2 regions of the Duganella kummerowiae genome follow, and region 2 is predicted to be linked to the other one. Evidence: riboswitches for the same ligand, from Rfam matches in the RefSeq annotation. Region 2 holds a riboswitch; the other holds the start of a gene.
What was found. A riboswitch is a leader RNA that binds a small molecule or an ion and turns the genes downstream of it on or off. The one in region 2 is predicted to bind cobalamin.

Region 1 (14,466 bases), on a different contig from region 2:
ATCGGACTGATACAGGCTACCAGCGCCATCACACTGCAGCAGCCTGCCATACTGGTATTCGCGGCCGACCACGGCATCGTGGCGGAAGGCGTGTCCGCCTATCCGCAGGACGTGACCTGGCAGATGGTGGAGAACTTTCTGGACGGTGGCGCCGCCATCAATGTGTTCGCGCGCCAGAACGGCTGCACCCTGCGTGTGATCGACGCCGGCGTCAACCACGACTTCGGCCCGCGCGACGGCCTGGTGGACCGCAAGATTGCCCACGGCACGCACAACTTCGCCCGCCAGCCCGCCATGAGCAGGGAACAGTGCGAGGCCGCCCTGGCGGCCGGCATGGCGCTGGCGGGTGAACTGGACGGCAATGTGGTCGGCTTCGGCGAGATGGGCATAGGGAACACCACGGCGGCCGCCGCCCTGATGCACAAGCTGACCGGCATCCCGGTGGCGCAGTGCGTGGGCGCCGGCACCGGCCTCTCCGCCGACGGCATCCTGCACAAGCAGCGCGTGATCGAGGCGGCCGTGGCGCACCACGCCGGCATCGAGGCGCCGCTGGACGTGCTGGCCACCTTCGGCGGACTGGAAATCGCCATGATGGCCGGCGCCATGCTGAAGGCGGCCGAGCGCCGCATGGTACTGCTGATCGACGGCTTCATCGTCACAAGCGCGCTGCTGGTCGCGGCCCGCCTGCAACCGTCCATCCTGGACTACTGCGTGTTCTCGCACTGCTCGGACGAAAGCGGCCACAAACAGATGCTGGCGGCGCTGGGCGCCACACCGCTGCTGCAGCTGGGCCTGCGCCTGGGTGAAGGCACCGGCTGCGCGCTGGCGCTGCCGCTGCTGCAAGCTGCAGTCAACTTCATGCAGCAGATGGCCACCTTTGAATCGGCCCAGGTCAGCGAGAAGTCCGAATAAGCATGCACCAGCTGCGCCTGTTCTTCACCGCCCTGCAGTTCTTCACCCGGCTGCCCATCCCGCGCTGGGTGGGTTTCGAGCCGCACTGGCTGAACCAGGCCGCGCGCTACTTTCCGCTGGTGGGACTGGTGGTGGCGGCGATGACGGCGGGCGTGTATACGCTCGCGATACGGCTGTTCCCTGCGCCGGTGGCGGTGCTGCTGTCCACTGCCGCCGGCATTTACGCCACCGGCGCCTTCCACGAAGACGGCTTTGCCGACGTGTGCGACGGCTTCGGCGGCGGCATGACGCCGGAGCGGGTGCTGGACATCATGAAGGATTCGCGCATAGGCGCCTACGGCGCCATCGGCATCGTGCTGCTGCTCATGCTCAAATGCGCTACCCTGGCGCAGCTGTCGCCCGCCACCGTGATTGCCGCGCTGTTCGTGGCGCACCCGCTCTCGCGCCTGATGGCAACCGCCCTGATCTGGCGCCTGGACTACGCGCGCGCCGAAGGCAAGGCCAAGCCATTGGCGCAGAAGATGAGTGGCGCCGAATTTTCCATTGCCGCGCTCAGCGCCCTGCTGCCGGCGCTGGCGGCTGGCTGGATTGGGTGGCTGCCGTGGTGCGGCATCGCCGCCGGCGCACTGGCGGCGGCGATGGCGGCGACCTGGCTGGCCCGTAAATTCGTGGCCCGCATCCAGGGCTATACCGGCGACTGCCTGGGCGCCGTGCAGCAGGTCACGGAAGTGGTGTTCTACCTGGGCGTGCTGGCGGCCTGGTTCTGATGCGCATCGTCCTGGTCCGCCATCCGCAGCCCGAGGTAGCGCCCGGCATTTGCTACGGGCGCACCGACCTGCCGGTGGCGGCCGGGCTGCTGCAAGCAAGCGCCGCGCAACTGCGCCCTTGGCTGCAGCAGGACACAGTGCTGCATACCAGCCCGCTGCGCCGCTGCGCGGAGCTCGCCGCCCTGCTCTCCCCCGAGCCGCTGGCCGACCCGCGCCTGATGGAAATGGACTTCGGCGCCTGGGAGATGCGCGCCTGGGACCACATCCCGCGCGCCGAGATCGACGCCTGGGCCGCCGACCTGGTGCATTACCGCCCTGGCGGCGGCGAGAGCGTGGTCCAAATGGCGCAGCGCGTGGCGGAGTTTTACGCCGATCTCCAGCGCCAGCAGCAGGACGCCCTGCTCATCTGCCACGCCGGCGCCATGCGCCTGCTGGCGGCCCGCCACGCCGGCCTGCCCCCGCCCGACATGGCGCTGCAGGCGGCGCAAACACCACACAAAATCGCCTACGGCCAGACACTGATACTCGACTAGACCGTATAATGTCGGGGTTTTGGTGCTCGCGCCGCCGCCCGGTGGCGCAGTTAAACGGGAAACACGAAGCCCTCACCGGCCAGCGTGTGCTGCCCCCGCAACGGTCAACAAGCGCCGCGTGACATCGCGGCAAACCGCCTCCCACAACCACTGTGCTACCGCATGGGAAGGTTACGGCGGTCCCCTTGCCAGCCCGGATACCGGCCAAATCAGGTGGAAGCGCGCAAGCGCTTTCTGTTCAATCTGGCCCACGGGGACGTCGGCCGGTTGCAATTAACCAGACTCACATCATGACTTTACGCATTTCCCGTCCAGCGGCCCTGACGTCGCTGGCGATGGCCATGGCCGCCGCACATCCATTTGCCGCAGCCGATACCGGTTCGTCCACCGTGACCGTGACCGCCACCCGCGCACCGCAAGCGGCCAGCGAGATCATCAGCGACACCCTCAGCATCGGCCCCGAGCAGATCGCCGCCTCCGGCGCCGGCTCCATCGTCGACTTGCTGCAGCGCCAGCGCGGCATCGAGATCGCCCGCAACGGCGGCCCGGGCACCAGCTCCAGCGTCTACATCCGTGGAGCCAATTCGAACCAGACCGTGGTGCTGGTCGATGGCGTGCGCATCGGCTCCTCGACCACTGGCGCCGCCAACTGGTCGGCCATTCCGCTGACCGCCATCGACCACATTGAAATCGCCTACGGCCCGCTCAGCACCCTGTACGGCGCCGATGCCGTCGGCGGCGTGGTGCAGATCTTCACCAAAAAGGGCAAGGGCGCACCCAGCGTGACCGCCTTCGCCGGCTACGGCAGCGATAAAACCCGCGAAGCCGACGCCAGCGTGTCCGGCGCCACCGGCGGCGAACACGCCTTCAGCTACAGCATCAGCGCCGGCAAGGAAAAATCGGACGGCTTCTCTTCCACCCGCAGCGGCACCAGCAGCTACAACGCCGACCGCGACGGCTATGACCGCGACAATGCCGCCGGCGCCTTCAGCCTGCAGGTGGCGCCGGGCCAGGAGCTGGGCGCGCTGTTCATGTACAGCAAGCTGGAATCGCAGTACGACAGCGGCGCCTCGGCCTACGACACCCACAGCGAACAGAAACTGGAAACCGGCTCGGTCTACACCCGCAACCGCATCCTGTCCAACTGGACCAGCCTGCTGCAGGTATCGCAGTCGCGCGACGAGGGTGAGAACTACACCAGCGCCCTCGCTGCCGGCTACACGCGCATCAACACCCGCCAGACCTACTATACCTGGCAGAACGATATCGCCATCGGCGCCGACCTGCTGCAGCTGCTGTACGAGCACCGCAAGGAAAGCGTGGACACCAACGGCTCGCAAGCCCTGAACCGCGACCGCAGCACCAACTCCTTTGCCGCCGCCTACAGCGCGCGCCGTGGCAACCACCTGCTGAACGCCAGCGCACGCCGCGACAACTCGGTGTACGGCTCGAAAAATACCGGCTCGCTGGGCTACGGCTACAGCTTCAGCCAGCAGCTGCGCGCCAGCGCCAGCTACGGCACCAGCTTCCGCGCGCCGACCTACAATGAGCTGTACTACCCCGGCTACGGCCTGGAAACCAACAAGCCGGAACAGGGCCGCAACGCGGAACTCGGCCTGCGCTATGACGACGGCAAGAACGCCCTGAGCGCCAGCTACTACCACAACCGCCTGACCGACATGCTGGTCTCGGTCACCCCTTGCCCGGGCGGTGGCGGCAGCTGCGCCTACAACGTCAACCACGCCCTGCTGGAAGGCCTGACCCTGGCCGGCAGCAGCAAGCTGGGCGCCTTTGGCCTGAGCGGCAGCATCGACCTGCAGGATCCCAAGGACGAGACCACCGGCAAGCGCCTGGGGCGCCGCGCCAAACAGCATGGCAACGTCGCACTGGATTACGCCATCGGCGCGCTCAAGGCCGGCGCCGAGCTGGAATTGTCGGGCGACCGCTACGACGATGCCGCCAACAAGAACCGCCTGGGCGGCTATGGCCTGGTGAACCTGTACGCCACCTACCAGATCACGCCCGACTGGTCGGCGCTGGTGCGCTGGAATAACATCGCCGACAAGCGCTACGAGCTGGCGCGCTACTACAACACCGCCGGCTCCAAGGTGTTCGCCGGCATCCGCTACGGCTACAAGTAATGGTGTACCCTGCCGGACGAGCGACCGCCGTCCGGCGGTTTCAATGATGAAGGCTGTGCATGCATACCTTTTCCCGTAAGCTGAGGCGCCGCGCCACCCTGACCCTGGGCGGCCTGCTGCTGCTGGCCGCCGCCAGCCTGCTGTTCTCGGGCATGACGGGCTCGGTGTCCATCCCGCTGTCCGACCTGCCCGGCGCGCTGGACCAGCTGCTGCTCGGCCGCGCCACCGACAGCCTGGCCGCCACCCTGCTCGACCTGCGCGTGAACCGCGCCCTGACCGCCTTCGTCACCGGCGCCGCGCTGTCGCTGGCCGGCGTGATGATGCAAGCCTTGCTGCGCAACCCGCTGGCCGATCCCTATGTGCTGGGCATCTCGGCCGGCGCCGCGGTCGGCGCCCTGGCCGCGCTGCTGTTCATGTGCGCGGCCTGGATGGTGGACGCGGCGGCGTTCGGCGGCGCGGTGGCGGTATCCATGATGCTGTATTTGCTGGCGCGGCGCGACCTGCGCGGCGGCACGGCGGCCGAAGGCGGCACCGCCCAGCTGCTGCTGACCGGCGTGGTGCTGTCCACCGGCTGCATGGCCCTGATCACGCTGATGCTGTCGATCGCGCCCGAGAGCCGGTTGCGCAGCATGGTGTTCTGGATGATAGGCGACCTGTCCGGATCGCCGCTGCGCTGGCTGCCGTGGACCATGCTGGCCGTCGGCCTGGCCTACGCGCTGCGCAACGCGCGCGCCATGAACGTGATGGCGCTGCATGCGGAAGCCGCCGCCACCCTGGGCATACGCGTGGGCGCCCTGCGCAAGGGGCTGTTCTTCATTTCCGGCCTGCTCACCGCCAGCGCCGTGACCACGGCCGGCAGCATAGGCTTCGTCGGCCTGATCATGCCGCACGCCTGCCGCTACGCCGTCGGCCCCGACCACCGGGTGCTGATCCCGGCCGCCACCCTGGGCGGCGGCACCTTTTTGCTGCTGGCCGACACCCTGGCCCGCACCGCCATCGCACCGCAGCAGCTGCCGGTGGGCGTGGTGACGGCGCTGATCGGCTCCCCGGTGTTCCTGTACCAATTGCACCGGCTGCGCAAATGATGCTCTCCACCCACCAACTCACGCTGCGCATGGGCGCGCGCCTGCTGGTCGGCAAGCTGGACTGGCAGGTCGAAGCAGGCCAGTGCTGGAGCATCATAGGCCGCAACGGCGCCGGCAAGAGCACCCTGATGCGCACCCTGGCCGGCCTGCGTCCGGCCGACCAGGGCGAAGTGCGGCTGCAGGGCCGCGCCTTGTCCGCCTGGCCGCTGGCCGAACTGGCGCGCCAGCGCGCCTTCCTGGCGCAAAGCCGCAGCGACGCCTTCGCCTACACGGTCATCGAGACCGTGCTGACGGCGCGCCATCCCTATCATGACAACCGCTACTGGGAAGGCAGCGACGACCACGCGGCCGCCATCCGCGCGCTGGAAGCAATGGAGGTGGCCGACCTGGCCGAACGCGATGTGCGCACCCTGTCCGGCGGCGAACGCCAGCGCGTCGCCATTGCCGCCCTGCTGGCACAGGACACCCCGCTGCTGCTGCTGGACGAGCCGGCCAATGCACTGGACCTCGCGCACCAGGTGTCGGTGATGTCGCTGCTGGCGAAACTGTGCCGGCAGCAGGGCCGCACCGCCGTCATGATAGGCCACGACCTGACCCTGGCGCACGGCGTCTCCAGCCACGCCCTGCTGCTGAAAGGCGACGGCCAGTGGCTGGCCGGCCCGGTGGACCAGGTGATGCAGGCGCCCATCCTGGGCGACTTCCTGGGCCACCCCATCGACATCATCGAACACGGCGCACGCCGTATCTTCATTCCATCCGAGGACACCGCATGAGCGAACAACACGACGACACCGGCATCAATGAACGCCACCGCGCCCGCATGGAGCGCAAGAAAGCCATCATCGACGCCAAGATCAAGGCCGCCGACAAGCAGATCGGCATCATCATCGTCAACACCGGCAACGGCAAGGGCAAGAGCTCCAGCGGCTTCGGCATGGCAATCCGCGCCATGGGCCACGGCATGAAGGTGGGCGTGGTCCAGTTCATCAAGGGCGCCATGTCCACCGGCGAGGAACTGTTCCTGCGCCGCTTCCCGGAGGAAGTCAGCTTCCACGCCATGGGCGAGGGCTACACCTGGGAGACCCAGGACCGCGAACGCGATATCGCCAAGGCGCGCCTGGCCTGGGAACAGGCCAAGGCATTCCTGCGCGATCCGCAGTACGGCCTGGTGCTGCTCGATGAGCTGAACATCGCCCTGAAATACCGCTACCTGGACGTGGATACCGTGATAGCCGACCTGCTGGACCGGCCCGAGATGCAGCACGTGGTCATCACCGGCCGCGGTGCGCCGCAGGAGCTGATCGATGTGGCCGACACCGTCACCGAAATGGCGGTAGTCAAGCATGCATTCAAGGCCGGCATAGGCGCGCAGGCGGGCACGGAATGGTAAGCAGCGCCAAGGTCGTGCTGGTGGCGGCCGCCGCTTCTGGCCAGGGCAAGACCACGGTGACGGCCGCGCTGGCGCGCAAGCTGGTGCGCCAGGGCTTGCGCGTGCGTGTGTTCAAGTGCGGCCCGGACTTCATCGACCCCATGGTGCTGGAACGCGCCAGCGGCGCGCCGGTCGGTTCGCTGGACTTGTGGATGGTGGGCGAAGATCCGTGCCGGCGCCAGCTGGCGCAAGCCGCCGCCGAGGCGGACGCCATCCTGGTGGAAGGCGTGATGGGCCTGTACGACGGCACGCCGTCCAGCGCCGACCTCGCCAACACCTTCGGCATCCCGGTGCTGGCGGTGATCGACGCCTCGGCCATGGCGCAGACGGCCGGCGCCCTGGTGCATGGCCTGCGCGACTATGGCCCGGTGCGCATGGCCGGCGTGATCGCCAACCGCGTCGCCAGCGCCAACCACGCAAACATGGTCGCCGCTTCACTGCGCGGCATACCACTGTTCGCCACGCTGCCGCGCCAGGCGCGCTCGCTGCCGGAGCGCCACCTGGGGCTGGTGCTGCCGGGCGAGGTGCAGGACATCGACACGCTGCTGGATGAGCTGGCGGACCAGCTGGAATTCGACCAGGCAGCCTGGGATGCGCTGCCGGCTGCCGCCATCGCCACACCACCGCAGGCCAGCGCCGTTACATCTCTACTGGCTGGAAAAACCATCGCGATCGCGCGCGATGCCGCCTTCATGTTCATTTACCCGGCCAACCTGGCCACGCTGCGCGAACTGGGCGCCACGCTGGCGTGGTTCTCGCCGCTGGCCGACGAGGCCATCCCCGCCGGGGCGGACGCCCTGTACCTGCCCGGCGGCTACCCGGAACTGCATGCGCACACGCTGTCGAACGCCGCAAACTGGCGGGCATCGGTGCGCGCCGCCCACGCCGCCGGGCTGCCTATCTACGCCGAATGCGGCGGCATGATGGCGCTGGCCACCACGCTGACCGACCAGTCCGGGGCCAGCCATGCCATGGCCGGCGTGCTGCCCGGCGCGGTGGCCATGCAGCAGCGCCTGGCCGGCCTGGGACCGCAGGCGCTGCAGCGGCCGCAGGGCGAGCTGCGCGGCCATACCTTCCATTACTCCAGGCTGGAGACGCCGCTGGCGCCGCACACGCACACCGTCAAGCACTCCACCGGCGCCCAGGGCGAGGCGGTGTACCGCCACGGCTCGCTGACGGCGTCCTACTTCCACGCCTACTTCCCCTCGAATCCGGCCGCCACGGCGGCGCTGTTCCTGCGGGGCGCCCAACCATGAGCCGCACCCTGATACTGGGCGGTTCGCGCAGCGGCAAGAGTGCCCACGCCGAACAGCTGGCCGGCGCCAGCGGCAAGGAAGTAATCTACATCGCCACCGCCCACGCGGGCGACGGCGAGATGGCGGGCCGCATCGCCCATCACCGCCAGCAGCGTCCCGCGCACTGGACCACGGTGGAGGAACCGGTGGCGCTGGGCGCCACGCTGCGCCACTGGGCCGCGCCCCACCGCGTGCTGCTGGTCGACTGCCTGACCCTGTGGCTGACCAATTTGCTGTTCAGCGAACAGGCCGACTACCCGGACGTGGGCCAGATCCCGCTGCCGCCCGCCTTCCAGCGCGAACGCGCCGACTTCCTGGCGGCGCTGCAGGATTGCGCCGATGACGTCATTTTGGTGTCCAACGAAGTCGGCCTGGGCATCGTGCCCTACGGCGCCATCTCGCGCTGCTTTGCCGACGAAGCCGGACGCCTGAACCAGGCCGCCGCCGCCCTGTGCGAAAATGCTCGCTTCATTGCCGCCGGTTTGCCGCTGGTGCTGAAAGGGGCGCCATGCTGACCGGCCTGTCCTTTCCCGCGCTGGCGCTGCTGATGGTGGCCGGCGTCGCGCTGGACCTGCTGCTGGGCGAGGCGCGCCGCTGGCATCCGCTGGCCGGCTTCGGCAACCTGGCCTCGGCGCTGGAACGGCGCCTGAACCGGGGACAGGCCAGGTTCTGGCGCGGTGTGCTGGCCTGGCTGCTGGCGGTAGCGCCGTTGACCGCCTGCGCCTGGCTGCTGTGCCAGATCAACGGCATGGCCGCGCTGGCGCTCCACGCCGTGCTGCTGTACTTCTGCCTCGGCCTGCGCAGCCTGCGCGAGCACAACCTGCCGATCGCGCGGGCGCTGGCGCGCGGCGACCTGGCGCAGGCGCGCCTGCTGACCGCCCGCATCGTCAGCCGCGATACCGGGAACGCCAGCGAGAACGACCTGACCAAGGCCAGCGCCGAATCGCTGCTGGAAAACGGCAACGACGCCGTATTCGGCACCCTGTTCTGGTTCATCGTGGCGGGCGGTCCGGGCGCCGTGCTGTTCCGGCTGGCGAACACCCTGGATGCCATGTGGGGCTACCGCACTCCACGCCTGCTGCAATTCGGCTGCTGCGCCGCTCGCATGGACGACGCCATGAATTACGTGCCGGCGCGCCTGACCGCCCTGTCCTACGTGCTGCTGGCGCCGGGCTGGCTGGCCAAGCGCCGCGCCTGGGCCTGCTGGCGCAGCCAGGCCGCTGCATGGAGCAGCCCGAACGGCGGCCCGGTGATGTCCAGCGGCGCCGGCGCGCTGGGCGTGCAGCTGGGCGGCCCGGCCGTGTACGACGGCAAACTGGAACAGCGCCCGCCGCTGGGCCTGGGCCAGCCGGCGCGCGGAACCGACATCGCGCGCGCCTGGCACCTGGTGCTGGCCACCACCGTGCTGTGGCTGATGTGCGCCTGCGCCGCCGCCGCAGTGCTGGTGCTGCCCGCACTGAGGGAGTACCTGCATGCTTGAACACGGCGGCAATCTGCGCGATGCGGCGCTCCATTTTGGCCGCGACGACTGGCTGGACCTGTCGACCGGCATCAACCCGCGCTGGTATCCGGCGCCGCAGGTCGCAGACAACGCCTGGCATCGCCTGCCCGAGCCCGATCCGGCGCTGGCGCGTGCCGCCGCAGCCTACTACGGCGCGCCGCTGATGCTGCCGGTGGCCGGCACCCAGGCCGCCATCCAGGCCCTGCCCCGGCTGCGCGCCCCCTCGCGCGTCACGGTATCCGCACCGTCGTACGCCGAGCACGCGCACCACTGGCAGGGGCACGGCCACACGCTCACACAATCCGACTACGGCCAGCTGGCTGCGGCCGTGCCGCACAGCGACGTGGTGGTGGTGGTCAACCCCAACAACCCGACCGGCGCCACGATACCGGCAGCGCAGCTGCTGGACTGGGCCGCGCAGCTGGCCGCACGCGGCGGCTGGCTGGTGGTGGATGAAGCCTTTGGCGACACCGCCCAGCACAACAGCGTGGCGGCCCACAGCCGCCAGCCCGGCCTGATCGTGCTGCGCTCGGTCGGAAAATTCTTCGGGCTGGCCGGCATACGGCTGGGTTTTGTCGCCGCCCACCAGGACCTGCTGCGCCAGCTGGAGGACTTGTTGGGACCGTGGACGATCAGCGGCCCGGCCCAGCAGATCGCCCTGGCCGCCCTGGCCGACAGCGCCTGGCAGCACAGCACGCGCACGCAACTGGCCGCCAGCGGCGAACGGCTGCGCGCCCTGCTGGCGCAGCACGGCATACAGTCCGGCGGCACCGCCCTGTTCCAGTGGTGGCCGGAACCGCAAGCGGAAGCCTGCTGGCGCCATATGGCCGAACGCGGCATCTGGGTACGATTATTCAAACACGCGGCGCGCGGCATCCGCCTCGGCCTGCCGCCCGACGAAGCAGGCTGGCTGCGCCTGCAACTAGCACTCAAGGAATGGAGCCAACGATGAAACTCGCGCATGCAATCACCACCCTGGCCCTCTGCGCCGCCAGCCTGCAGGCCCACGCGGCCATCACCGTGCGCGATGACGATGGCAATACCGTCACCCTGCAAAAGCCGGCCCAGCGCGTGATCGCCATGTCGCCGCACGCCACCGAACTGCTGTTCGCGGCCGGCGGCGCGGACAAGATCGTGGGCGCCGTCACCTACAGCGACTATCCGGAAGCGGCCAAGAAAATCCCGCGCGTGGGCGACAACCGCCAGATCGACATGGAGCGCGTGATCGCCATGAAGCCGGACCTGATCGTGATCTGGATGCACGGCAGCTTCGAGCGCCAGATCGACGGCCTGCGCAAGCTGGGCGTGCCGCTGTACCACAGCGAACCGCAAAAGCTGAACGAGATCCCGGACAGCATCGAGCGCCTGGGCCAGCTGATGGGCACCGAACCGGCCGCCCGGGCCGCCGCCGCCGACTTGCGCCAGAAATTCGACGGCCTGGCCAGGCAGTACGCCAACCGGCCGCCGGTGCGCATGTTCTACCAGGTGTGGGACAAGCCGCTGTACACCCTGAACGGCGCCCACATCGTCAGCGACGCGATCCGCCTGTGCGGCGGCGTCAACATCTTCGCCGACCTGAAAGTGACGGCGCCGGTGGTCAGCATCGAAGCCGTGCTGCAGGCCGATCCCGAAGCCATCTTCGGCACCGCGGAAAAGAACTACGGCGGCGTCAGTCTGTGGCGCCAATACACCAATATGCGCGCGGTACGCGCCGACAACCTGTTCACCCTGGACGGCGAACTGCTGAACCGCGCCGGCCCGCGCATGGCGCAGGGCGCCGCCCTGCTGTGCGAGAAACTGGAACTGGCGCGCCAGCGCCGCAAGAACTGAGATGAACTTCCCCTATCCCACCCTGATGGTGCAGGGCACCACCTCGGACGCCGGCAAGAGCACCGTGGTGGCGGCCCTGTGCCGCCTGCTCCGCAACGCGGGCGTGCGCGTCGCGCCCTTCAAGCCGCAGAACATGGCGCTCAACAGCGCCGTCACCGAGGATGGCGGCGAAATCGGCCGCGCCCAGGCGCTGCAGGCCATCGCGGCCGGGCTGGCGCCGCACACCGACATGAACCCGGTATTGCTCAAGCCCTCGAGCGACACCGGCGCCCAGGTCATCATCCACGGCCGCGCCCGCGCCGAAATGAATGCGCGCGACTACCACCAGTACAAGACCGTCGCCATGCAAGCCGTGCTGGAATCGCACCAGCGCCTGCGCGCGCAGTACGACTGCGTGCTGGTGGAAGGCGCTGGCAGCCCGGCCGAGATCAACCTGCGCGAGCGCGACATCGCCAACATGGGCTTTGCCGAGGCGGTCGACTGCCCGGTCATCATCGTGGCCGACATCGACCGGGGCGGCGTGTTCGCCCACCTGGTCGGCACCCTGTCCTGCCTGTCCGACAGCGAACGGGCGCGGGTCAAGGGCTTCGTCATCAACCGCTTCCGCGGCGACATCAAGCTGCTGGAACCGGGACTGGAATGGCTGGAGCGGCAGACCGGCAAGCCGGTGCTGGCCGTGCTGCCCTATGTGCACGGCCTGTTCCTCGATGCCGAGGATGCCGTACAGGCGGTGCAGGCCGCGCGCGGCGCCTACCGCGTGGTGGTGCCCAGCCTGCCCCGCATGAGCAACCACACCGATTTCGACGCACTGCGCGCCCATCCCGACGTCGACCTGCGCTTCGTGCGCCAGGGCGAACCGGTGCCGGCGGCGGACCTCATCATCGTCCCCGGCAGCAAGAACACGCGCGGTGACCTGGACTGGCTGCGCGCCCAGGGCTGGCCGGCCCACATCGCGCGCCACCTGCGCTACGGGGGCAAACTGCTGGGCATTTGCGGCGGCTTCCAGATGCTGGGCAAGGAGGTGAGCGACCCGCTGGGCATGGAAGGCCATGCCGGCTCCACGCCCGCCCTGGGCCTGCTGGACATGAGTACCGAAATGGCGGCCTACAAGCGCCTGGAACTGGTCAGCGGCACGTGCACCTTTGCCGACGCCAGCGTGAGCGGCTACGAGATCCACATGGGCCAATCACGCGGCCCCGCACTGTGGCGGCCCGCCTTCCTCATCGATGGCCGCAACGAGGGCGCGCTGTCGGAAGATGGCCAGATCATGGGCACCTATCTGCATGGCCTGTTCGACACGCCGGACGCCTGCGCCGCCGTGCTGCACTGGGCCGGCCTGCGCAGCGACAGCGTTGTCGATACCGCCCAGCTGCGCGACGCCAGCCTGGAACGCATTGCCGAGGCCACCCGGCCGCTGCTGGACGCGCTGCTGGCCCTGCCCACGGCGGAGGCGCCCCGGTGAGCAGCCCGCACGCCTATCCGCAGGCCGAGATCGACGGCGTGTACCGCGCCATCCGCGAACGGCGCGACGTGCGCCACTTCAAGCCGGGGCCGCTGGAAGCGGGACAGCTGGAGCGCTTTCTCACGGCCGCGCACAACGGTCCCAGCGTCGGCCTGATGCAGCCCTGGCGCTTCATCCGCATTACCGACGGCGGCCTGCGGCGCCGCATCCACGCCCACGTCAACGAGGAACGCCTGCTGACGGCGCAAGCCCTGGGCCAGCGCGCCGAGGACTTCATGCGCCTCAAGGTGGAAGGCATATTGCAGTGTGCGGAAGTGCTGGTGGTGGGCCTGATGGAACGCCGCGAGAACTATATCTTCGGCCGCCGCACCATGCCGGAAATGGACCTGGCCTCGGCTTCCTGCGCGCTGCAGAACTTCTGGCTGGCGGCGCGCGCCGAGGGCATAGGCGCGGGCTGGGTCTCGATGTTCGACCCGCAGCGCCTGCGCGAACTGTGCGGCATGCCGGAAGGCAGCCAGCCCATCGCCGTGCTGTGCGTGGGCCAGGTCGAGGAGTTCTATACCGCGCCCATGCTGGAACTGGAGCGCTGGGACAGCCGCCGCGCCATCGGCGAGATCCTGTTCGAGAACAGCTGGGGCCAGCAGCCCGCCTAAGCCGTGCCGCACTCGGTGATGCAGCGCTTGCCCGGTCCCGCCAGCGTGCGCAAGCTGCGCTCCGTGGCCGCCGTGAATTCGCGGCTGTGCACCGTGCTGACGAAGCGCCAGTCGCAGCGAACTTCCTCATGGCTGGCGGTGACGATCATGTAGCCGCGCTTGCTGGTCTGGGCATAGTACAGGGGTGCGATCAACTCCATCATCATGTTGGCCACGTCGTCGGGATCGCGGTCACGGTAGGCGCCTTCCATGCCGGGCGAGGTGACCGAGGCGGTGGCGAATTCGACGCCAATCTGGCGCCCTTCGGCGTCCAGCAGGTCGCTGGCCCAGGCATTGTGGGTGTCGCCGGCCAGCACCACCAGGTTCTTGCGGTGCTTGCGCATCATGCCGAACACCTGTTCACGGTCGTGCTGGTAGCCGTCCCAGGAATCCAGGTAGCAGGGCAGCGGGCGGGCCGCCAGCCAGGCCTGCTCATGCGGCTTCACGCAAGCGGGGTCCTTGGCGGCCCGGGTTTTCAGCGCCGCGAAATCGGTGCGGCTGCACTGGCCCATCACCACCGGCATCGGATGCTCCATGCGCGCCATCAGCACCTGCTGGCCCAGCACCTGCCAGCGGGCGTGCGACTTGCCGACCTGGTTTTCCAGCCAGGCCATCTGCTCCTGGCCCATCATCTGGCGCCGCTCGGAACACAGGTCGGCGCGGTACTTGGCTTCGTCGAAGTGCTTGTGCGCGTCGAAGTAGGAGGACAGCATGAGCTGCTGGTCGCGGCCGATCAGCCGCGTGTCCAGCATGTGCAGCGACAGCACGGCGCCGAAGTCGAAGGAACGGTAGATCCTGTCCGGCGCGGAAGGTTCGGGC
Region 2 (14,466 bases):
CATCGAATGCGACAACGAGACCCTGGTCGAGCTGGAAACCGCATTCAAATTCAATGATGCCGTGCTGCGTCACCTGACCGTGAAAATGAAGAAAGCGGAAACCGCTCCTTCGCCGATGATGAAGTCGGTGCAACGCGAAGATGCAGCGAAATCCCACCGCGCTGAAGCCGCCGCTGCTCCCGCAGCCGCTGCCGCTTAATTTGCTGGGAACCTGAGCTGAACCAGCTCCAGATCATCGCCTTGATCGCCGAGCGGGATACCCTGCGGTACACCCCGGCCGGCATGCCGATCGTGAACGCTGTCCTGCAGCACCGGTCGCAGCAAATCGAGGCCGGCATCGCCCGGCTCAGCGAGTTCGAAGTGTCCGCGATAGCCGCGGGCGAGATTGCGAACCGCTTCGGGCAGGCGTCTCTGGGAGGGCTGTATCAGTTCAGCGGTTTTCTGAACAAGAAAAACCGCAACAGCAAAAGCCTGGTATTTCACATCATTGATTTCAGTGCTGTCGCAGACAGCGCCCATTTAGATACAGGAGCCTAAAATGGCATTCGGTAAAAAGTTCGACAAAAACAAGCTCAAGCTGAAAGAAAAGCGCAAGCAACAAAACCCTCTGTTCAAGCGCAAGAAGTTCTGCCGCTTCACCGCCGCCGGCGTGGAACAAGTGGACTACAAAGACGTGGACACCCTGAAGGACTTCATCCAGGAAAACGGCAAGATCATGCCGGCCCGCCTGACCGGCACCAAGGCGCACTACCAGCGCCAAGTGGACACCGCCATCAAGCGCGCTCGCTACCTGGCCCTGCTGCCTTACACCGATCTGCACAACGCCTAATCCGCGCCGCAGACCATCCTGGAGAGAAACATGCAAATCATTCTGTTGGAAAAAGTTGTCAACCTGGGCAACCTGGGCGAAGTCGTTAAAGTCAAGGACGGTTACGCACGTAACTTCCTGATCCCGCAAAAGAAAGCCCGCCGCGCTACCGCCGCTGCCGTGGCTGAATTCGAAGTGAAGCGCGCCGAGCTGGAAAAAGCCGCCGCCGCCAAGCTGGCTGAAGCACAAGGCCAGGGCGAGAAACTGGCCGGCCAGACCGTGACCGTGACCCAGAAAGCCGGCGTTGACGGCCGCCTGTTCGGTTCCGTGACCAACTTCGACATCGCCGAAGCCCTGAGCAAAGTCGGTTTCGCCGTTGAAAAAGCCAACGTGCGCCTGCCGAACGGCCCGCTGAAAACCACCGGCGAACACCCGGTGAGCGTGGCCCTGCACACCGACGTGGTGGTCGACGTGACCATCGCCGTCGTGGGCGAAGCTGCCTAAGAACGGCGTCCGGCCCTGCGGGGCTGGTGTCGTGCAATACCTAAAAAAGCCGGGGAACCCCCGGCTTTTTTCATGCATTTTTCATTTATGCAACAAAATTTTTTAGCGGCACTTTTTTTGCCGCCGTAGCTAAGCAGGTATAATGCCCGCCATGAACGCCCCCTCCGATCCACAGGTAGACTCGATCCGCGTACCGCCGCATTCCATCGAGGCGGAACAGTCCGTCATCGGCGGCCTGCTGCGCGATAACGCCGCTTTCGACCGTATCGCCGACTTCATGCAGCCGGAGGATTTCTACCGCTACGACCACCGCATCATCTTCGAGCAGATGGTCAGGCTGATCAACGCTTCCAAGCCGGCCGACGTGATCACGGTGTACGAGGCGCTGGTCCAGCTGGGCAAGGCGGAGGAAGTGGGCGGCCTGGCCTACCTGAACGCGATGGCGCAAAACACGCCGTCGGCGGCCAATATCCGGCGCTACGCCGAGATCGTGCGCGACCGCGGCGTGCTGCGCCAGCTGATCACGGTGGCCGACGATATCTCGGGGCAGGCGTTCAACCCGCAGGGCAAGGAAACCAAGGAAATCCTGGACGAGGCCGAATCGCGCATCTTCGCCATTGCCGAGCAGGGCGCGCGCGGCGCGGCCGGCTGGCTGCCGGTGCAGCCGCTGCTGACCCAGGTGGTGGAACGCATCGACGAACTCTACTCGCGCGAGAACCAGTCCGAGATCACGGGCGTGCCGACCGGCTTCATCGACCTGGACCGCATGACTTCCGGCCTGCAGGGCGGCGACCTGGTGATCGTGGCCGGACGCCCGTCCATGGGCAAGACCGCGTTCTCGGTCAACATCGGCGAGAACGTGGCCATCGAAGCGGGCCTGCCGGTGGCCGTGTTCTCCATGGAGATGGGCGGCGCCCAGCTGGCCATGCGTATGCTGGGTTCGGTCGGCCAGCTGGACCAGCACCGCCTGCGTACCGGCCGCCTGATCGACGAGGACTGGCCGCGCCTGACGCACGCCATCCAGAAGATGAACGACGCCCAGATCTTCATCGACGAAACCCCGGCCCTGAACCCGATCGAGATGCGGGCCCGCGCGCGCCGCCTGGCGCGCCAGTGCGGCAAGCTGGGCCTGATCATCGTCGACTACCTGCAGCTGATGCAGGGTTCCAAGCCGGGCGACAACCGCGCCGCCGAGATCTCGGAAATCTCGCGTTCGCTCAAGGGCCTGGCCAAGGAGCTGGGCTGCCCGGTGATCGCGCTGTCGCAGCTGAACCGCTCGCTGGAGCAGCGCCCCAACAAGCGCCCCGTGATGTCGGACTTGCGCGAATCCGGCGCTATCGAGCAGGACGCGGACGTCATCATCTTCCTGTACCGCGACGAGGTCTACAACCCCGATTCGCCCGAGAAGGGCACCGCCGAGATCATCATCGGCAAGCAGCGTAACGGCCCGATCGGCGCCGTCCGCCTGACCTGGATAGGCGCATACACCAAGTTTGGCAACTACGCCGGTAACCTGGCGACTTACCAAGGCGACTAAGCGCCGGTGCGCCCGACCCGGGCGCGGCCGGCAAGCAACACGTATCGCAACACGTATCGATAAACGGAGAAAGACAATGTTCGGACGCTTGATGCCCTCTGAGGGCAAATTTTTTGACCTGTTCAACCAGCACGCCGAGTTGTGCGTCAAGGGCGCCAAGGAAATGCTGGGCCTGATGACCAACTTCGACGACCTGGAAAACCGCGTGCACGCCATCGAAGGCGTGGAAAAACAGGCCGACAAGATCACCTACGCCACGGTGGACCTGCTGCACAAGACCTTCATCACCCCCATCGACCGCGACGACATCCACAAGCTGATCACCAAGATGGACGACATCCTGGACCTGCTGGAAGATGCGGCCCAGACCGTGTCGCTGTACGACCTGCACTCGGTGACCCCGGAAGCCAAGCGCCTGGCCGAGCTGGTGCTGGCCTGCACCGAGAAGGTCAAGGAAGCGGTCGGCATGCTGCACAACATGGACAACTCGCGCCAGATCGTCGCCGTGTGCGAAGAGATCGACCGCCTGGAATCGGACGCCGACCACGTGATGCGCGCCGCCATGTCCAAGCTGTTCCGCGACGAGCCGGACGTGCGCAACCTGATCAAGATGAAAGCCATCTACGAAATCCTGGAAACGGTGACCGACCGCTGCGAAGACGTGGCCAACATCATCGAAGGCATCATCGTCGAAAACGCCTGATCGTCAGACCGACAGCGAGAATAATTTTACATGCACACTCTGACCATCAGTCTGTACGCCCTGGGGCTGCTCGTGGCCCTGGCGCTGATATTCGACTTCATGAACGGCTTCCACGATGCGGCCAACGCGATCGCCACCGTGGTTTCGACCGGCGTGCTCAAGCCGCAAACGGCGGTGGCCATGGCCGCCCTGTTCAACTTCGTCGCCATTTTCGTGTTCCACCAGCTGACCGTGGCCGCCACCGTGGGCAAGGGCACCATCGATCCGTCCGTGGTGGACCAGTACGTGATTTTCGGGGCCCTGGTGGGCGCCATCGTCTGGAACATCTTCACCTGGTACTACGGCATTCCATCCTCGTCCTCGCACGCCCTGATCGGCGGCCTGGTGGGGTCGGCCGTGGCCAAGAGCGGCACCGGCGCCCTGATCTCGGCCGGCCTGCTCAAGACCGTGCTGTTCATCGTGCTGTCGCCGCTGCTGGGCTTCATCTTCGGTTCGCTGATGATGCTGCTGGTGTCGTGGATTTTCGTGCGCTCTACGCCGCGCCGCGTGGACAAATGGTTCCGCCGCCTGCAGCTGTTCTCGGCCGCCTCCTACAGCCTGGGCCACGGCGGCAACGACGCCCAGAAAACCATAGGCATCATCTGGATGCTGCTGATCGCGGCCGGCTATTCCAGCGCCACCGACACCATGCCGCCGCTGTGGGTGATCATCTCCTGCTACACGGCGATCTCGTTCGGCACCCTGTTCGGCGGCTGGCGCATCGTGAAAACCATGGGCCAGAAGATCACCAAGCTCAAACCCGTGGGCGGCTTCTGCGCCGAGACCGGCGGCGCCATCACGCTGTTCACGGCCACCGCGCTGGGCGTGCCGGTATCGACCACCCACACCATCACCGGCGCCATCGTCGGCGTCGGCTCGGCCCAGAAGATGTCGGCCGTGCGCTGGGGTGTCGCGGGCAATATCGTGTGGGCCTGGATCTTCACCATCCCGGCGTCCGCCTTCGTGGCGGCCATCGCCTGGTGGATAGGGCATCACATCATGTAAGCAACAAGGGAGCCGCGGCTCCCTTTTTAATTTCCAGCTAAGCGAGTGTAAGCCGGGTCTTACAGTGACGCCCGCCCGTCGCCGATGGGCAAGCTTCGGTGTGCATCCCATAATGTGGCCTGATATTAAAGAAAGCCGCATCATGAGAATCATAGATCACCGCTACCTGCAAGAACACAACCGCTACGCCAACAAACCCTGCCTGCTGGCCATCCTGGAACTGGATGCCGACCGCGAGCTCTGCGCCGAACAGCGCGCCGCCTTCGAAGCGCGCCTGCATGCGGCGCTGCCGGGCCTGGAGCGCCAGCGCGTGCTGGTCAATACGCTGGGCGAGGATGAGATTCCCTACCTGGCCGGCGTGGTCCAGCAAGCCGCCATGGAACTGCAGCGCCTGGCCAGCCGTGAGCAGATGGTGGGCTTCATCGGCGTGCTGCCGCGCAGCGAGGGCCGCTACCGCCTGGTGCTGCCGTTCAGTTCCGCCATCCTGGCCGGCGCCGCGCTGTCGCTGGCGACCCAACTGGTGGACGCCTTGCTGCAGGGCCGCGAATTTGCGCTGGAGGCCGGCCTGGCCCAGCTGCGCATGCTGGCCGAGCGCCGCACGGAGCCGGCCGATCCCTACGAACAGCCGGCCGTGTCGCGGCGCCGCATCTCGCGCCGCCACAATATCGACCGCAGCGTGCCGCACGGCCGCCGCCGTCCGGCGCCGGGCCAGCCGCCCGCCGGTCCTTACCTGGCCATGCTGTCCAGCTCCACCCGCCACTTGCTGGCGGCCTAGAGTCCGCGCCATCGCCGCAGCTAGCCCAGCCTGACTTCCATGCCCTCGTAGGCCAGCACCACTTTCAGGCCGCCCAGGCGGTCCGCATAGCGCGCCATCACATCCGCAAACGCGGCTTCCAGCTCGTCGTCGCTGCGGGTCGGTTCGTGGTGGGTGCAGTACAGGGCCTTGGCGCCCGTGCGTAGCGCCATCTCGAAGGCGGAATCGAAGGTGCCGTGGCCCCAGCCTATCTTGGACGGGTATTCTTCGCGGGTGTAGGAGCAGTCGACGATCAGGGCGTCCACGCCGCGCGCCATGTTGTCGATGGCGTCGCGCTCGGCCCGTATCCATTCCTCGCAAGCCTGGTATTCGGGATGGCCGGGAGCGTGCGGGTTGTAGTGCGGTTCGTGGTCGCCGGTGAAGAACAGGGACTTGCCGTTGCAGTCGATGCGGTAGCCCAGGTCGATCACGGGATGGCTCATCACCACGTTGCGCACCACGGCGTCGCCGACTTCCAGGCTTTCGCCCACGGCCACGGTGCGGTATTCGATGGTGGCGGCCATCTGGGTTTCGCTGACGGGGAAATAACTGTTTTGCAACTGCACGCCCATCACGTGCTCGATGCCGTGGCCGGTGTCGGGATCGGTCACGCCATGCAGGCGCACCCGGCTGCCGCGCATGAACAGCGGGCTGAAAAAGGGCAGGCCGTGGATGTGGTCCCAATGGCTATGGGTGATGAAGATATTCGCTTCAATCGGGCGCACCGGCGACTGCACCAGCGACTGTGCCAGCGAAAAGATGCCGGTGCCGCCGTCGAGCACGATAAGGGTGTTGTCGTCCGTGCGGACTTCGATGCAGGTGGTATTGCCGCCGTAGCGCGCGGTGCGCGGGCCGGGCGACGGGATGGAACCGCGCACTCCCCAAAAAATGAATTTCATGCTCTCGCCTCGGTGTTTGCCATACTGAGGGTGTTTATTGTCGGTATCGCCAGATCATAGCTGCTTTTATCGCCCCCGGGTGGCCAAGTCAGGCAAATACTGACGCCGCTCAGGCCCGGAAAAAAGCTTGACCTTCCCATCATGGGAGGGTTGATGCTACGCTGGTCATGATAGCCAGCCGGATACCGCCATGAGCCAGAATACCGTTACCCATCCCTCCAACACCCTGTCGGTCAAGATCGCCGGCATGACCTGCGCCTCCTGCGTGCGGCGGGTCGAGCGCGTGCTGGCCAGGGTCCCGGGCGTGGAACAGGTCAGCGTCAACCTGGCTACCGAGCAGGCCAGGCTGGAGTCGTCCGGGCCGCTGGATTTCGCGGCCGTCGCGCAGGCGGTGGAGAAGGCGGGTTACCAGGCCAGCCTGCCAGCCCCGCCTGAGGCCAGGCCGGATGCCGAAGCTGCCGGCAGCGGCGGGAAGGCGGTGCTGCTGGCCGCGCTGCTGTCGCTGCCGCTGCTGGCGCCCATGCTGCTGGAGCTGGCCGGCGTGCACTGGATGCTGGACGGCTGGCTGCAGCTGCTGCTGGCGACGCCGGTGCAGTTCTGGCTGGGAGCGCGGTTCTACCGGGCCGGCTGGAAGGCTGCGCTGGACCTCAGCGGCAATATGGACCTGCTGGTGGCGCTGGGCACCAGCGCCGCCTATGGCCTGAGCCTGTGGCAGCTGCTGGCGCGGGGCGGGGCCATGCCGCACCTGTACTTCGAGGCGTCGGCGGTGGTCATCACCCTGGTCCTGCTGGGCAAGTGGCTGGAGGCGCGCGCCAAGCGCCAGACCGCGTCCGCCATTCGCGCCCTGCAGGCGCTGCGGCCGGACACGGCCCGGGTGCGCCGCGCCGGGCTGGATGTGGATGTGGCGCTGGCCCAGGTGCGCGTGGGCGAGCTGGTGGTGGTGCGGCCCGGCGAGCGCATCGCCACCGATGGCGTGATCGAGGAGGGCGCCAGCCATGTGGATGAATCGCTGATCACCGGCGAGAGCCTGCCGGTGGCGCGCCAGCCCGGCGGCAGGGTGACGGGCGGCGCCATCAACGGCGAAGGGCAGCTGCTGGTACGGGTGAGTGCGGTCGGCGCCGAAAGCACGCTGGCGCGCATCATCCGCCTGGTGGAGGATGCGCAGGCGGCCAAGGCGCCGGTGCAGCAGCTGGTGGACAAGGTCAGCGCCGTGTTCGTACCGGTGGTGCTGGTGCTGGCGCTGCTGACCCTGGGCGGCTGGTGGCTGGTGTCCGGCGACGCCGAGCGCGCCATCATCAATGCGGTGGCGGTGCTGGTGATCGCCTGCCCGTGCGCACTGGGGCTGGCGACGCCGGCCGCCATCATGGCCGGCACCGGGGTGGCGGCGCGCCACGGGATATTGATCAAGGACGCGGAGGCGCTGGAACTGGCGCACCGCGTCACCACCGTGGTGTTCGACAAGACCGGCACGCTGACCGAGGGCAAGCCCTCGCTGGCCGCGCTGGTCCCGGCCGGAATCGGCGAGCAGCGCCTGCTGCAGCTGGCCGCCGCCATCCAGCGCGGCAGTGAACACGCGCTGGCGCGCGCGGTGCTGGAAGCCGCAACGCGCGCGGCGCCATCCGCCGCTGAGGGCACGCCTGTTGCGCCTGCGGCTCAAGACGCGGCGCCCGTTGCCAGTGAGGTGAAGGCGCTGCCGGGGCGGGGCGTGGGTGCGCTGGTGGACGGGCGGCGCCTGGTCCTGGGCAGCACGCGCCTGATGGCGGAGCAGGGCGTGGATACGGCGCCGCTGTCGGCCCGCGCCGCCGAGCTGGAAGCGCAGGGCCTGACCATCTCCTGGCTGGCGGCCGAGCAGCCGCCGCAGCTTCTGGGCCTGCTGGCCTTCGGCGACCGCCTCAAGCCGCAGGCGCGGGCCGCCGTGCAGGCCCTGCGCACGCGGCACATCCGCACCGTGCTGCTGACCGGTGACAACGCCGGCAGCGCCGCCGCCGTGGGCGCCGCGCTCGGCATGGACCAGGTGGTGGCCAACATGCTCCCCGCTGACAAGGCCGCCCGCGTGGCCGCGCTCAGGCAGGACGGCGAGCGCGTCGCCATGGTGGGCGACGGCATCAACGACGCGCCCGCGCTGGCCGCCGCCGATGTCGGCGTCGCCATGTCCAGCGGCACCGACGTCGCCATGCATGCGGCCGGCATTACCCTGATGCGCGGCGATCCGGCCCTGGTGGCGGCCGCCATCGATATCTCGCGCCGCAGCTACGCCAAGATACGCCAGAACCTGTTCTGGGCCTTCATCTACAACCTGGTGGGCATCCCGCTGGCGGCCCTCGGCCTGCTCAATCCCATGGTGGCCGGCGCCGCCATGGCGCTCAGTTCCGTCAGCGTGATCAGCAATGCCCTGCTGCTGCGCCGCTGGCGTCCCGCCACCGGCAAGGAGGACAGATGAACATCGGACAAGCCGCCACCGCATCCGGCGTCTCCGCCAAGATGATACGTTACTACGAGAGCATCCAGCTGATCCCGCCCGGACGGCGCAGCGAGGCCGGCTACCGCCTGTACGGCGAAAACGAGCTGCACACGCTGCGCTTCGTCAAGCGCGCCCGCAGCCTGGGCTTCTCGCTGGAGCAGATCCGCAACCTGCTGTCGCTGTGGCAGGACCAGGAGCGCGCCAGTGCCGACGTCAAGGGCATCGCGCTGCAGCACGTCGAAGAACTCAACCAGCGCATCGCCGAACTGACCGAGATGCGCGACACCCTGCAAGCCCTGGCCCATTGCTGCCACGGCGACGGCCGCCCCGACTGCCCCATCCTCCAAAGCCTGGCCGAATCCCCGCCGGATCACGATAAGCACGTATAATGGCGCCCGTTTGGTGCCCGCGCATCCGCCCGGATGCGCAGTTAAACGGGAAGCAGGAAGCCGACTAGGCCAACCTGCGCTGCCCCCGCAACGGTAAGCAAGCGTCGCCCCGCGACTAGCCGGTTCGTTACACCACTGTGCGCAAGCATGGGAAGGTCAACCGGTTCGACTTGCCAGCCCGGATACCGGCCAGACAGGTGGAAGCGCCCGCGCTTCCGATCAGCCAGCTCACGGGGAGGTGAGCCGGGTTGCTACTGCTGGACCTCACTCAATGACGAAATCTTGCGCCTGCCGGCTTTGCCGTGAGGCGGCCGTGCCTGGCGCACGCGCCGCTTGCCTGCGCGCGTCCTTCACTTCCGGGATCATTCCATGCTGAACCTCACCGCCGACGCGGCCGTGCGCTCGATCGAGACGCTGCTGTATTCCATCTCCACCATCCTGTACCTGCCGGTCCTGCTGGGCATCGCGCTGCTGGTGCTGCACATGCTGGTCTGCCTCGGCATCTTCGGCGCCGAGGCGCTGGAGCGCTGGCGCGGCGTGCGCGTGCTGGTGGCCGCCGCGCGCAAGGACATGCACAACGCGCTGGCCGAACAGGACGGCCAGCCCGGCCTGGACGCACGCCTGGAGCGCGTGGTGCAGCACGCCGACAGCGCCGGCATGCGCCGCCTGGACAAGGTGCGCTTCGTGGTGCGTGTCGGCCCGGCGCTGGGCCTGATGGGCACCCTGATCCCGATGGGCATCTCTCTGGCCGGCCTGGCCCAGGGCAACCTGCCCAGGATGGCCGAGAGCATGACCACCGCCTTCACCGCCACCGTGGTCGGCCTGGCCTGCAGCGTGTGCGCGTATGTGCTGGCGCTGGTGCGCGAACACTGGCTGCGCAGCGACCTGACCGAGATCGCCTACGCCGCCGAAACCCTGCTGGCCTCGAAAGGATAAGGGCATGCGCTACCTGAACCGCCACCGCTACAGCCGCCAGGGCGAACAAGGAGACGATCCGCTGGCCGGCGTCGCCAACCTGTTCGACGCCAGCATCGTCTTCATCGTGGCCATGATGCTGGCCCTGTTCTCGGCCTGGAACATGATGGACTTGCTGGACCCCAACTCCGAAGTCACCATCGCCAAGAAAAGCGCCGACGGCCATGTCGAGGTGCTGACCAAGAAGGGCGCCGAGATCAAGGTGAGCCGCGTCAGCGATAAGCCCTTGTCGGGCTCCGGCAAGCGCCTGGGCACCGCCTATCAACTGCCGGACGGGAAGGTGGTCTATGTACCGGAATAAGCTGTGGGCCCAGGCCCTGCTGGTCTTGCTGATAGCTGCGCTGTGCCTGGCCAGCCGCCTGCACGCGGCGCCGGCGACGCGCACGGTGGCGCTGATGCTGGGCGACGTGGAATCGCGGCCGGCCGTGCTGGCCGTGCGCGGCCTGCAGGCGGAATTGCAAGCCATGCATGTGGCGGTGCGCATCATTCCCGTCAACGGCCTGTCGCCGGCCGACCGCGCGGCGCTGACCGGCGCCGACGTCGCCGTCATCAACGCCAAGGGCCGCCAGGCCATGACCGGCATTGCCGCCGAGCTGCTGGCGCTGCGGAAAGCGAAACGGCCGGTGTTTGCCGTGGGCGGCGCCATCGACGACAGCCTGCTCGAACAGGGCGTGCGCGATGAGCCGCAGATCCAGGCCTATGCGCGCGAGGGCGGCATCGAGAACATGGGCAATCTGCTGCGCTACCTGCTGCGCAACAGCCTGGGCGGCACGCTGGAAGTAGGCGCGGTGCACGCCATGCCGGAGGCCGGCCTGTACGACGTGGCGGCCAACCGCACCGTCTCCAGCTACGACGACTATGTGCGCGGCTATGCCCGGCACAAGCCGGGCGCGCCGTGGATCGCGGTGCCGTTCTACCGGGCCAGTTTGGTGGCCGGACAGACCCTGCCGCTGGCCGCCATCGTGCAGCGGCTGGAGGCGGGCGGCTACAACGTGCTGCCGGTGTTCGGCTATCCCTACGAGGTGCCGCTGCGCTACCTGCTCGATGAAAGTGGAAAGAGCCGGGTGGAGCTGATCGTCGCGCTGGGCATGAAGGTGGGTGGCACCGCCGGCACCGGCAAGCTGCTGGACCAGATCGGCGTCCCGGCCATCAACGCCATCACGCTCAGCCAGCAAAGCGTCCAGCAGTGGCAGGACTCCAAGGTCGGCCTGGACCTGATCGAGCGCACCTGGCAACTGGCCGGCGCCGAGGTGGCGGGCCTGATACAGCCCACCGTGGTGGCCAGCCGCGAACGCGTGTCCGACGCCCAGACCGGCCTGGCCTATGTAGAGGAAACGCCGATTGCCGAGCGCATCGAACGCCTGGCCCGGCGCGTCGATGCCTGGATGGCGCTGCGCCACAAGGCCAATGCCGACAAGCGCATCGCCATGATCTACTTTAATTATCCGCACGGCTCGGAAACCATAGGCGCGGCATACCTGAACGTGCTGCCGGACAGCCTGTGGCAGATCGTCCAGCGCCTGAAGCAGGAAGGCTATGCCACCGGCGACGCGCTGCCGGCCGAAGCGCTGGAATTGCAGGGCGCCATCCAGCAGTGGGGCAATTACCCGGGCAAGGCCAGGGGCGACTACATGGCGGGCCTCAAGCACCTGGCCGAGAGCGGACAGGCGCTGCTGGTACCGCTGTCCGACTACCAGCAATGGTACGCCGCCCTGCCGCAGGCGCTGCGCTCGTCCATCGAGCAGTCCTGGGGCAAGCCGGAAAAAGCGCCGGTGCTGTGGCGCGACGCCCAGGGCGTACCGTACTTCGTCTACCCGGCGCGCCGCTACGGCAATGTGCTGATGGCGCCGCAGCCGGGCCGCGCCTGGGAGCAGAACCTGGAAAAGCTGCACAATGAAGTGAGCATGCCGCCCAGCCACGAGTACATCGCCTTCTACCTGTGGCTGCAGCGCGCCTACCATGCCGACGCCGTCATGCACATCGGCACCCACGGCACCCAGGAATGGCTGACCGGGAAAGAGGCCGGCCTGTCCGGGGCCGATCCCACCGAAGCCCTGATCGGCGCCATGCCCAACATCTATCCCTACGTGATGGACGACGTGGGCGAGGGCATACAGGCCAAGCGGCGCGGCATGGCCGTCATCGTCGACCACCTGACGCCGCCGTTCGACGTGGCCGGCCTGAATCCGGACCTGCGCGAACTGGGCGCGCTGCTGAACGACTACCGCGTGGCCGAGCAAAAAAGCCCTCTGCTGGCGCGCAGCCACCTGCTGGCCATCAACCGCCTGGCGGCGAAGGCCGGGGTGCTCAAGGACATGAAGAAGAAGGAACTGAAGTCCGAAGCCGACATGGAAGCGCTGGAGGAATATCTGGACGACACCGGCAGCAAGCTGACCCCGTTCGGCCTGCACACCTTTGGCGTGGCGCCCGCGCCGCAGCAGCGCAACGCCACCGCGCGCGCCGTGGTCAGCATGGACGACAGCGCGACGGCGGAGCAAAAGCAGCGCCGCATCGCCCAGTTGGAAACCGATATCGAGCGCAGCGCCGGGCTGGAGCTGCAGCGCTTGATGGAGGCCCTGTCCGGCCGCTATATCCCGACCGGCGCCAGCGCCGACCTGGTACGCAATCCGGACGCGCTGCCCACCGGCCGCAACTTCTTCGGCCTGGACCCGGCGCGCATCCCCAGCAAGACCACCTACGAAGCGGGCGCCAGGCTGGCGCAGCAGCTGGTGGAGGATTACCGCAAGCGCCACGGCGTGTATCCCGACAAATTGAGCATGAATTTGTGGGGCGTGGAGACCTCGCGCCACGAGGGCATCATGGAGGCGCAGGCCATGGCGCTGCTGGGCGTGCGTCCGACCTGGGACGACCGTGGCCGCGTGACCGGGGTGGTAGCCATCCCGCGCCAGCAGCTGGGCCGCCCGCGGGTGGACGTCACCTTGATTTCGTCCGGCCTGTTCCGCGACCTGTTCGGCAATGTGCTGGCCCTGATGGACCAGGCGGTGCAGCTGGCGCAGAAACAGGACGACAGCGCCGACGGCGGTGGTGGTAACGTGCTGCAGGAGCACAGCCGCAAGGTGGCCGCCGCCATGCAGGCGCGCGGGGTCGGCGCCGAGGAAGCGCAGCGCATGGCGTCGGTGCGCATCTTCGGCCTGCCCAGCGGCGCCTACGGCACCCAGATCGAAAAGCTGATCCCGCTGACCAACGCCTGGCAGGACGAAAAGGAAGTGGCCGAGGTGTTCATCAACCGCATGAGCCATCCATTTGGCGGCGGCTACTGGGGCGATGATCAGGCCACACCGGCGCTGCGCCGCGAGCTGTTCCGCCAGGCGCTGTCCGGCAGCAAGGTGGCCCTGCACAGCCGCTCCAGCAACCTGTTCGCCACCCTGGACAACGACGACTTCTTCCAATACCTGGGCGGCACCGCGATGGCGGTGCGCGCCGTGGACGGCAAGACGCCGGAGGTGATGGTGAGCGACCTGTCCAATCCGCGCCGCCCCGGCCACAAGACGCTGGAACAGTACATGGGCCAGGAAATGCAGGCGCGCTACCTGAACCCGCGCTGGGCCGACAGCATGCTCAAGGAAGGCTATTCCGGTGCGCGTTATGTCAACCGCGTGGTCGATTACCTGTGGGCCTGGCAGGTCACGGTGCCGGAAGTGGTGGACGCCGGCAAATGGCAGCGCATGTACGAGACCTATGTGGCGGACCGCCACGGCCTCAAGGTGCGCGAACGCATCGCGGCCAGCGGCAACCTGCGCGCCTACCAGGCCATCACGGACCGCATGCTGAGCGCCATCGAACGCGGCTACTGGAAGCCTGCCGAGGCGGTGCGGCGCGACCTGGTGCGCCAGAACGCGCAAGCCATCAGGGAAGCGGGCGTGGCCTGCGGCGCCGATTCCTGCAGCCGCGAGACGCTGAAGATCGCGCCGCCATCCGGGGCGCAGTTCGCACCCAATCTCGGCGCCAACGCGGCAGTGGTGCACGGCGCCGTGAACGCGGCCCGCGCCGGCGGCTCGGCGCCGTCGCAGCAAGCCGCCGCCCAGGCGGCCGGCAAGGTGGCGCAGCAGCTGCAGGAGCTGCAGGCGCGCGCCGGGGCGCGGCCTGCGCCCACGCCGCCCAGCGCGCCGGCGAAAGCGGCGCCAGCAAAACCGCAACCCAAGGCCGACGCCCCCGACGCCAAGGTCAGCGGCTTCGAGATGCAGACCTTGTCCAACCTGACGCCGGCGCAGAAAACGGTGGGCACGCTGGCCCTGCTGGCGCTGGCCGGCGCCCTGGTCGGCGTGGGCTACGCCAGCCGCCGCAACAAGCTACGCAAACTGAAGGATTACTTATGAAGCTCAAAGCTATCGC

Region 1: another riboswitch for cobalamin. It lies ahead of ACLB1G_RS27560 (TonB-dependent receptor domain-containing protein); the one in region 2 lies ahead of ACLB1G_RS15485 (MotA/TolQ/ExbB proton channel family protein).

Annotation. Positions count from the first base shown of each region.
Region 1 is NZ_JBKFEH010000030.1:6,600-21,065, reverse strand. It holds gene cobT (nicotinate-nucleotide--dimethylbenzimidazole phosphoribosyltransferase) at 1-912, shown strand, start outside; gene ACLB1G_RS27570 (adenosylcobinamide-GDP ribazoletransferase) at 915-1,679, shown strand; gene cobC (alpha-ribazole phosphatase family protein) at 1,679-2,212, shown strand; cobalamin riboswitch at 2,216-2,435, shown strand; gene ACLB1G_RS27560 (TonB-dependent receptor domain-containing protein) at 2,503-4,353, shown strand; gene ACLB1G_RS27555 (FecCD family ABC transporter permease) at 4,413-5,438, shown strand; gene ACLB1G_RS27550 (ABC transporter ATP-binding protein) at 5,438-6,211, shown strand; gene cobO (cob(I)yrinic acid a,c-diamide adenosyltransferase) at 6,208-6,828, shown strand; gene ACLB1G_RS27540 (cobyrinic acid a,c-diamide synthase CobB) at 6,822-8,123, shown strand; gene cobU (bifunctional adenosylcobinamide kinase/adenosylcobinamide-phosphate guanylyltransferase) at 8,120-8,677, shown strand; gene cbiB (adenosylcobinamide-phosphate synthase CbiB) at 8,671-9,642, shown strand; gene cobD (threonine-phosphate decarboxylase CobD) at 9,635-10,615, shown strand; gene ACLB1G_RS27520 (cobalamin-binding protein) at 10,612-11,493, shown strand; gene ACLB1G_RS27515 (cobyric acid synthase) at 11,495-12,955, shown strand; gene bluB (5,6-dimethylbenzimidazole synthase) at 12,952-13,608, shown strand; gene ACLB1G_RS27505 (alkaline phosphatase D family protein) at 13,605-14,466, opposite strand, start outside.
Region 2 is NZ_JBKFEH010000010.1:397,417-411,882, forward strand. It holds gene rpsF (30S ribosomal protein S6) at 1-199, shown strand, start outside; gene priB (primosomal replication protein N) at 217-537, shown strand; gene rpsR (30S ribosomal protein S18) at 539-829, shown strand; gene rplI (50S ribosomal protein L9) at 860-1,312, shown strand; gene ACLB1G_RS15450 (replicative DNA helicase) at 1,464-2,849, shown strand; gene ACLB1G_RS15455 (DUF47 domain-containing protein) at 2,926-3,552, shown strand; gene ACLB1G_RS15460 (inorganic phosphate transporter) at 3,583-4,596, shown strand; gene ACLB1G_RS15465 (hypothetical protein) at 4,739-5,371, shown strand; gene ACLB1G_RS15470 (MBL fold metallo-hydrolase) at 5,392-6,288, opposite strand; gene ACLB1G_RS15475 (heavy metal translocating P-type ATPase) at 6,479-8,728, shown strand; gene cueR (Cu(I)-responsive transcriptional regulator) at 8,725-9,138, shown strand; cobalamin riboswitch at 9,133-9,346, shown strand; gene ACLB1G_RS15485 (MotA/TolQ/ExbB proton channel family protein) at 9,508-10,074, shown strand; gene ACLB1G_RS15490 (DUF2149 domain-containing protein) at 10,079-10,414, shown strand; gene ACLB1G_RS15495 (cobaltochelatase subunit CobN) at 10,401-14,450, shown strand; gene ACLB1G_RS15500 (TonB-dependent receptor) at 14,447-14,466, shown strand, end outside.